4 regions of the Roseateles sp. GW821-FHT03B02 genome follow, and region 4 is predicted to be linked to each of the others. Evidence: predicted binding sites of a transcription regulator. Region 4 holds the regulator's gene; each other region holds the start of a gene.
The links. Region 4 encodes LexA, which represses DNA repair genes until DNA is damaged. Its sites were predicted from a motif close to ACTGTATNNNNATACAGT; they were not measured.

Region 1 (2,199 bases), on a different contig from region 4:
GAGCTCGCGGTCGTAGGGCCGGCTGGCAATGCCCTGCGCAACCAGCCAGGTCAGCGCGACGCTGATCGGCCAGATCAGCAGCAGCGGGGCGAGCATCCAGTCGAGGATCTCGCCGAACAGCGAGCCCTGCTGGGGGCTGACGCCGTCTTTGTTGGGCATCGATTAAGAGGCGATCTTTTCGAGGCAGTAGCCCAGGCCGCGCACGGTCGCGATGCGGATCGGCCCCTGCTCGATCTTCTTGCGCAGCCGGTGGATGTAGACCTCGATGGCGTTGTTCGACACCTCCTCGCCCCACTCGCACAGCCGCTCCACGAGCTGATCCTTGCTGACCAGGCGCCCCGCACGCTGCAGCAGCACCTCCAGCAGCGACAGTTCGCGCGCCGACAGCTCCAGCATCTGCTCATTGATGTAGGCGACGCGACCGGTGGCGTCGAAGGTCAGCGGCCCATGCTTGATGAGGCTGCTGGCCGTGCCCAGGCCGCGGCGCGTCAGTGCCCGCACACGCGCCTCCAGCTCCTGCAGCGAAAAGGGCTTGGCCATGTAGTCGTCGGCGCCCAGGTCCAGCCCCTTGACGCGCTGCTCGACGCTGTCGGCCGCGGTCAGGATCAGCACCGGCATCGTCGAGCCGCGGGCGCGCAGCTTGCGCAGCACCTCCAGCCCGTGCAGGCGCGGCAGGCCCAGGTCCAGGATCACCAGGTCGAACTCATGGGTTGCCAGCGCCGTATCGGCCTCGGTGCCGCTGCTGACCCGGTCCACGGCATAGCCCGAAGCGCGCAGCGCGCGCAACAGCCCGTCGGCCAGTACTTGATCATCTTCCGCAATGAGGATGCGCATCGTCTTGTCTCCTGCGCCGATGTTATGTGCCCAGGCCCCGTGGCCAGCTTGCGAAAGCGCAAGCCTGGCTCACGTCATGAGCCACCCGGCGCGCAAACTCTGCTCAATCCTGAGACGGCTCGCTGCCGCACATCGGGGGACAAACCACTGTACAAACATACAGATTGCCCCATAATTCAGCCATTCCCCACGGAGATTCGCATGGACGCCCCGGTCAAAGCCCTCAACACCGAAAAAGCCAAGGCCCTGCAGGCCGCCCTCGCCCAGATCGAAAAGCAGTTCGGCAAGGGTTCCATCATGCGCCTGGGTGAAGGCGAGGTCATCGAAGACATCCAGGTCGTCTCCACCGGCTCGTTGGGCCTGGACATCGCCCTGGGCGTCGGCGGCCTGCCGCGCGGCCGCGTCGTCGAGATCTACGGTCCGGAATCGTCCGGCAAGACGACGCTGACGCTGCAGGTCATCGCCGAGATGCAAAAGCTCGGCGGCACCGCCGCGTTCATCGACGCCGAGCACGCGCTCGACATCCAGTACGCGCAGAAGCTCGGCGTGAACCTGCAGGAGCTTCTGATCAGCCAGCCCGACACCGGCGAACAGGCGCTGGAGATCGTCGACGCGCTGGTGCGCTCCGGCTCGGTGGACCTCATCGTCGTCGACTCGGTCGCGGCCCTCACGCCCAAGGCCGAGCTCGAAGGCGAGATGGGCGACAGCCTGCCCGGCCTGCAGGCCCGCCTGATGAGCCAGGCCCTGCGCAAGCTCACCGCCACGATCAAGAAGACCAACTGCATGGTCATCTTCATCAACCAGATCCGCATGAAGATCGGCGTCATGTTCGGCTCGCCCGAAACGACCACCGGCGGCAACGCGCTGAAGTTCTACGCCTCCGTGCGCCTGGACATCCGCCGCATCGGCTCGATCAAGAAGGGCGAGGAAGTCATCGGCTCCGAGACCAAGGTCAAGGTTGTCAAGAACAAGGTCAGCCCTCCGTTCAAGACGGCCGAGTTCGACATCCTCTACGGTGAAGGCATCAGCCGCGAGGGCGAGATCGTCGATATGGGCGTGGTCGCCAAGATCGTCGACAAGTCCGGCGCCTGGTACGCCTACAACGGCGAGAAGATCGGCCAGGGCAAGGACAACGCCCGCGAATTCCTGCGCGAGAACCCCGACATCGCCCGCGAGATCGAGAACAAGATCCGTGAATCGCTGGGCGTGGCGTTGCTGAGCGCGCCGGCCGAGGAGTAAACCCGGCTGCCGCTGGTCATGGCGCGCGCGCCGCTATCGCTGAAGGCCCGCGCCATCGGCCTGCTAGCCCAGCGCGAGCACAGCCGCGTCGAACTCAGGCGCAAGTTGCTGAGCATCGAGCGCCGC
Region 2 (2,199 bases), on a different contig from region 4:
AACGCCAGCGTCAGCGCCGCAGTGGCCACCTGGTCGATCTGGGCCACCACCGGCATCAGCAGCCCCAGCACCACCCCAGCCCACAGCCCGTGCCTTGCCTGGTGCAGTGCCAGCCAGCGCCCCGCGGCTGCCGCGCCGCCTATGACCCCGACGGCCACCGCCGCCTGCAGGTACGCCGCCTGGCTCAGCGGCAGGTGCAGCGCCTCGCCGGCCCAGCGCAGCACGGCGAATTGCAGCGTGGCACCCACGCCCCAGAACAGCGTCGTCGCCGCGAGCGACAGGCCGCCCTCGGCGTCGCGCCACAGCCGGCCGTTGGCGGCGCGGAATTCGCGCAGCAGCGTCTTCGGGTCATGCGCTTCGCTGCGCTGGCGCTGGCCGCTGTCGGGGATGCCGGCATTCAGCGCGCTGCTCACCGCATAGATCACCAGCAGCGCGGCCAGCGAGCCGGTCAGCTTGTCGGCCGGCAGATCGAGTCCGTCGCACCAGTCCGCCAACCCCGACCCCAGCCACAGCGGGCTCACCAGAGCGCCGCCCAGCACGGCGCCCAGCAGCGCGGCCGACACCACGCTGATCTCGATCCAGCCGTTGGCCTTCACCAGTGCCTCGGGCGCGGCCAGCTCGGTGATGAGGCCGTACTTGGCCGGCGCGTAGGCCGCCGCCCCCAGGCCCACCACGGCCAGTGCCGCCACGGGGTGCAAGCCCAGGGCCAGCAATGCCAGCCCCGCCATCTTCACGACGTTCATCGCCGCCATCACGCGGCCCTTGGCGAAGGCATCGGCCAGCGGCCCCACCCAGGGCGCCAGCACCACGTAGGCGGCCATGAAGCCCACCTTCAGCAGCGGCGCCCACCACACCGCGAACCCCTGCTGCGCGAGCAGCGCGATGGCCACGATGAGCAGCGCGTTGTCGGCCAGCGCCGAGGCGAACTGCGCCCCGATGACGATGCCGAAGCCGCGGGGCAAAGGGGCCTGCCGGGAGCAGGCGGCAGCGCTGGGGGGGAGGTCGTTCGCGGCGGTATGCACTGGCGCCGCACTGTGGCGGCCAGCCGTGAAGCGGCGATGAAACCTTGCATGACGCGGGGATGAATGCCGCAGGGAATATGTATTTATATACAGTATCGCCATGGAAGTTCAGGACAAGCTCGCCATCCTGGCCGACGCCGCCAAGTACGACGCCTCGTGCGCCAGCAGTGGCACCGAGAAGCGCGACTCGCGCGACGGCAAGAGCCTGGGCTCCACCAGCAACGGCATCTGCCACGCCTACACGCCGGACGGCCGCTGCGTGTCGCTGCTGAAGGTGCTGCTCACCAACTGGTGCGTGTACGACTGCCTCTACTGCATCAACCGCAAGAGCAGCGACGTGCGCCGCGCCCGCTTCGCCATCGACGAGGTGGTGCAGCTCACGCTGTCGTTCTACCGGCGCAATGTCATCGAGGGGCTGTTCCTGTCCAGCGGCATCATCCGCACGCCCGACTACACGATGGAGCAGGTCATCGAGGTGGCGCGCCGGCTGCGCGAGGTGGAGCTCTTCAAGGGTTACATCCACCTCAAGACCATCCCCGACGCGTCGCCCGAGCTGGTGGAGCGTGCCGGCCGCTACGCCGACCGGCTCTCCATCAACGTGGAGCTGCCCAGCGCAGCCAGCCTGAAGCAGCTCGCGCCCGAGAAGGACGCGGGCGGCATCGAGCGCACCATGTCGCGCATCCATCTGCGGCTGCAGGCGGCGCGCGAAGCCCGGCGTGAGGCCGAGGCCGTGCGTGCGCTGCCCGGTGCTGCGGCGCGCGCTGCGCGGCCGCCCAGCTTTGCGCCGGCCGGGCAGAGCACCCAGCTCATCGTCGGCGCCGATGCGTCCGACGACCGTGCCGTGCTGCAGCTCTCTCACCGGCTCTACCGCGGCCAGGGCCTGCGCCGCGTCTACTACTCGGCCTACAGCCCCATCCCGCACGCCAGCGCCGCGCTGCCGCCGCAGGCCGCGCCGCTGCTGCGCGAGCACCGGCTCTACCAGGCCGACTGGCTGATGCGCTTCTACGGCTTCGGCGCCGACGAGATCGTCACCGAAGCCGGCTTCCTGTCGCTGCAGCACGACCCCAAGCTCGCCTGGGCGCTCGCCCACCCCGGCCACTTTCCGCTCGATGTGGACCGCGCGCCGCGCGAAGCGCTGCTGCGCGTGCCGGGCCTCGGCATGGGTTCGGTCGACAAG
Region 3 (2,199 bases), on a different contig from region 4:
GACTACGAACAGGGCCTGGCAGCCGTCGAGGAATTGCGCGGCCTGCTGCCGTCCGGCGTGAGCATGGCCCGCCTGGCCCTACGCTGGATCCTGATGCACGAGGCCGTCACGGCCGCCATCCCCGGCGGCCGCACGCCGGCGCAGGTGGACGAGAACGTCAGCGCCGCCGACCTCGCCGCCCTGCCCGCGCCGCTGATGCAGTCCCTCGCCGACCTCTACCTGCGGCGCATCGCGCCGCAGGTGCACGCGCTCTGGTGAAGCGAATCCCTCATCCGCCGCGCCGGCGACGCGCCGCCAGCGCGCCGAGAGCGAGGCCGGCCAGTGCCAGGCTGTCCGGCTCTGGAATCGTTGCAGCGGTCGGCGCAAAGGTACTGAAGAGACCGGAGATATGAGCGTGGTTCAGGTCGGCCACGTCCATCAGGCCCGTGAAGTCGTAGTGGGTGGCGTCGGTGTCAAGGAACATGAAGTAGGACGACTTGCCGGCACCCAGGCCGAGCAGCGCTCCCGCAGCATCCACATGGCCGAAATTGAAATTGAAATCGCTGCTCAAGGCGCCCGTGAAGCGATTTGCCGTGGTGGGCGCGACGTCGCCCAGGCTGTCCGAGCGCCAGTTCACGAAGTAGTTCGTCGTGAACAGGTTTCCCAGCCGGAGGCTGCCGAGATCATCCGCCGAGGTGGCATCGCTGAAGACGCGCCAGTAGAAGTCCACCGTGCCGTCGACGGCACGCATCACGCGCGACTGGATGCTGCCCGACACCGTGCCATTGGCACCGGCGAAGCTGAAACCATCCGTCCGGTCTTCGATGATGCTGCCGGCCAGTTGCGGCTCGGCGAGCGACGTGGTGCCGGTGGGCAGGGCGATAGTGCTGCCGGCCAGCAGCAGATCGGCCCTGGCCAGGCCAGATGACGCCAGTGCCAGGAGGCCCAGCGAGCCGGCGATCAGGGACTTTCGAAACGCGGTGGACTGTTCTGACATGGGACCTCCTCGGCCTCGGTGACGTTGGTGCCTGCAGGGTAGGACGGCCGCCTCTGACCTGCTCCCCCTAACTGCCCGGGCTGCCCCACGGACATCGGGGTGATGACGGTGCCGACGAGGATGCCGCCCACCTTCAACCCGGTGGGATCTCGGGGTCGAGGTCCTTGCCAGCGGGCTGCTGCCAGGCCCTGTCTTTATTCCCAGTGACAATCGAGGCATGCTGCAGCCCGATCGCTGGATCGCCCACCTCGACATGGATGCCTTCTACGCGTCTGTGGAGTTGCTGCGCTATCCGCAGCTCAAGGGTGAGGCCGTCGTCATCGGTGGCCGGCGGGCCGATGTGCCGCGGCAGCTCGAAGACGGCTCCTGGTGCTATTCCAGGCTGCGCGACTACACCGGCCGCGGCGTCGTCACCACCTCCACCTACGCTGCGCGCGACCTCGGCGTGTTCTCGGCCATGGGTCTGATGAAGGCCGCGCTGCGCGCGCCTGACGCCATCCTGCTGCCGGCCGATTTCGAGTCCTACCGCAAGTACTCCAGGCTGTTCAAGGCCGCCGTGGCTGAGGTCGCGCCCGTCATCGAGGACCGCGGCATCGACGAGATCTACATCGACCTGAGCGACGTGCCCGGCGTGCGCGACGCCGTCGGCCATGACCCGCTGGGCGGTGTGAAGGCGGTGGCGCGCGAGATCAAGAACTCGGTCTGGCGCGCTACGGGCCTGACCTGCTCCATCGGCATCACGCCCAACAAGCTGCTCAGCAAGATCGCCAGCGAGCTGGACAAGCCCGACGGCATCTCCGTGCTGACGCTGGACGACATCCCCACCCGCGTGTGGCCGCTGGCCGTTCGCAAGATCAACGGCATCGGCCCCAAGGCGGGCGACAAGCTCGTCAAGCTCGGCCTGGAGACCGTGGGCGACATCGCCGCCGCCTCGCCCGCCTGGCTGGTCGAGCAGTTCGGCGAAAGCTACGGCCACTGGCTGCACAACGCCGCGCACGGCCGCGACTCGCGCCCCGTCGTCACCCACAGCGAGCCCGTGTCCATCAGCCGCGAAACCACCTTCGAGCGCGACCTGAGCGCCGTGCACGACAAGGCCCTGCTCGGCCAGATCATGGACGAGCTCTGCGAGAGCCTGTCGCGCGACCTCGCCCGCAAGCGCTACGCGGGCAAGACGGTGGGCATCAAGCTGCGCTTCGAAGGCTTCGTCACCGTCACGCGCGACC
Region 4 (2,199 bases):
ACGACCCCTGAGGCGCCCGGCATCGCCGCGACCTGCACGGCATCGAAAAGGTTCTGCGGGCCGTCCGGCGCCAGTGCCGTGGCCGGGCGCATCGCCGCCGTCAGCACCACAGGCTTGGCGGGAGCCAGCACGCGCTGCAGAAAGTAGGCCGTTTCCTCCAGCGTGTCGGTACCGTGCGTGATAACGATGCCGCCCACCTCGGGCCGCAGCAGCTGGTCCTGTACGGCCGTTGCGAGCCGCTGCCAGGTGGCGAAGTCCATGTCCTTGCTGTCCAACTGAGCGACCTGGTGCGCTTCCAGGCGACGCCCGGCCAACGCCGGCACGGCGGCCAGCAAGTCATCGATGCCCAGCTGCGCTGCTGTGTAGCCCACCCCGTCGCTGGCAGTCTTGGCCGTGCCGGCGATCGTGCCGCCGGTACCCAAAATGACGATCAGATCCGCTGGAGTTTGCAATTTTGTGGATTCCTGGATGAAAATACAGGTGCTGGACAAATTTCCAGCCAATTCAGAAGGCCGCCCGTGCAAGACCAACCCAAGCTTACCGCCCGCCAGCAGCAGATCTTCGACCTGGTCCGCAACGCGATCGAAAGCACCGGTGCGCCGCCCACCCGCGCCGAGATTGCTGCCGAGCTGGGCTTCAAGTCCGCCAACGCTGCCGAGGAGCACCTGCAGGCGCTCGCTCGCAAGGGCATGCTGGAACTGGTCGGCGGCACCTCGCGTGGCATCCGGCTCAAGTCCGAAGTGCTCGGCGCCGTCAACCGCGCGCGCCAGTTCAGCCTGCCCATTCCCAGCCTCGCGCAGTTGACGCTGCCACTGATCGGCCGCGTTGCCGCCGGAGCCCCCATCCTTGCGCAGGAGCACGTGGAGCAAACCTACACCGTCGAGCCCGGCCTGTTCGCCAAGAAACCCGACTATCTGCTCAAGGTCAAGGGCATGAGCATGAAGGACATCGGCATCCTCGACGGCGATCTGCTGGCCGTGCAGTCGGCCAAGGAAGCCCGCAACGGCCAGATCGTCGTCGCCCGTGTCGGCGAGGAGGTGACCGTGAAGCGTTTCAGGCGCGGCCCGGAGGGCATCGAACTGCTGCCGGAGAACCCCGACTTCGAACCCATCCGCGTCAACGAGAGCAGCGAGCATTTCGCCATCGAAGGCTTGGCGGTCGGCCTGATCCGGGGGCAAGGATTCAACTGATATCGGACGGGGGTTCAATTCCCCCCGGCGCACTTGAAAAGGAAAAAGGCCCGTGTCGCTGACACGGGCCTTTTGCTTGGATGGTGGAGCCGGGGGGAATTGAACCCCCGTCCGCAAGCCATCACCGGGCAGATCTACATGCTTAGCCGGCTGATTTGAATCTCACGGTCAACTCGCGCAGTGGCACGCTAGCTTTCCCGCCAGTCACTGAATCTCACGCCCCACCGAGTGACCCGGCAAGACGCCAGCCGATGTGAGTGACTTCTCAGCCTTGCCCCTTGCGGAACTCAGCCCGGCCCATCGGCCTGCCGTTGAGAAGCTCATCCGCAATTAAGCGGCGAGTGCGAACGTAGAGTCGTTTGCAGTTACTTTGTTTCCAGTGGTTTTACGAGCGGACTGGTGCTCGGCATGCCCTACTCCGGATCCGCACCCACGTCGAAACCAGGTCGGCCCCAGAACTTCGCATTTTAGGGCAGGCCGAGCTTCTTCAAGAGCTCCCCAGGTGAGAACAGCTCCAGATCGGCACGCCAATGAGCGAATTCACCACTTTGGCCCAGATAGCCCCAGGCGGCCGCAGCAGTCGTCATGCCGGCGGCGCGGCCGGCGATGATGTCGCGCTCATCGTCGCCGACGTAGAGACAGGTCGCGGGCGCAACGTCCAGGCGGCGCGCCGCTTCAATCAACGGTGCCGGATGAGGTTTGGTGTGGCCCGTGGTGTCGCCACCGATGACGGCCCCCGCGCGCAACCCCAGAGCCGCCACCAGCGGGAGCGCAAAACGCTCAGCCTTGTTGGTGACGATGCCCCAGGCCAGACCAGCCGCCACCAAGCCGGCCAACTCGACCTCGATACCTTCAAAGGGCGCCGTGGTGTCGTACATCAATCCCTCGTAGCGATCGAGGAACTCACGCTTGAGCTCGTCGTAGGTCGACTCGCCCGGAGCAACGCCGAAGGCTTGCGCGAGCATGCCGCGCGCCCCCGAACCACCGTGCGGACGGTACTGCGACAGCG

Region 1: recA (recombinase RecA) is a predicted target of LexA. The motif match lies at 981-998, and genes of this name have one in related genera.
Region 2: AC07VX_RS26360 (putative DNA modification/repair radical SAM protein) is a predicted target of LexA. The motif match lies at 1,099-1,116, and genes of this name have one in related genera.
Region 3: dinB (DNA polymerase IV) is a predicted target of LexA. The motif match lies at 1,164-1,181, and genes of this name have one in related genera.

Annotation. Positions count from the first base shown of each region.
Region 1 is NZ_JBWKUV010000010.1:182,836-185,034, forward strand. Features, by position in the region: gene AC07VX_RS23630 (sensor histidine kinase) at 1-159, opposite strand, end outside; gene AC07VX_RS23635 (response regulator) at 163-834, opposite strand; gene recA (recombinase RecA) at 1,036-2,073, shown strand; gene AC07VX_RS23645 (regulatory protein RecX) at 2,086-2,199, shown strand, end outside.
Region 2 is NZ_JBWKUV010000017.1:18,565-20,763, reverse strand. Features, by position in the region: gene lplT (lysophospholipid transporter LplT) at 1-962, opposite strand, end outside; gene AC07VX_RS26360 (putative DNA modification/repair radical SAM protein) at 1,123-2,199, shown strand, end outside.
Region 3 is NZ_JBWKUV010000009.1:222,309-224,507, forward strand. Features, by position in the region: gene AC07VX_RS22265 (aldo/keto reductase) at 1-258, shown strand, start outside; gene AC07VX_RS22270 (PEP-CTERM sorting domain-containing protein) at 269-976, opposite strand; gene dinB (DNA polymerase IV) at 1,194-2,199, shown strand, end outside.
Region 4 is NZ_JBWKUV010000002.1:126,790-128,988, reverse strand. Features, by position in the region: gene AC07VX_RS06825 (asparaginase) at 1-452, opposite strand, end outside; gene lexA (transcriptional repressor LexA) at 519-1,190, shown strand; RNA gene ssrA (transfer-messenger RNA) at 1,272-1,644, opposite strand; gene AC07VX_RS06810 (HAD-IA family hydrolase) at 1,658-2,199, opposite strand, start outside.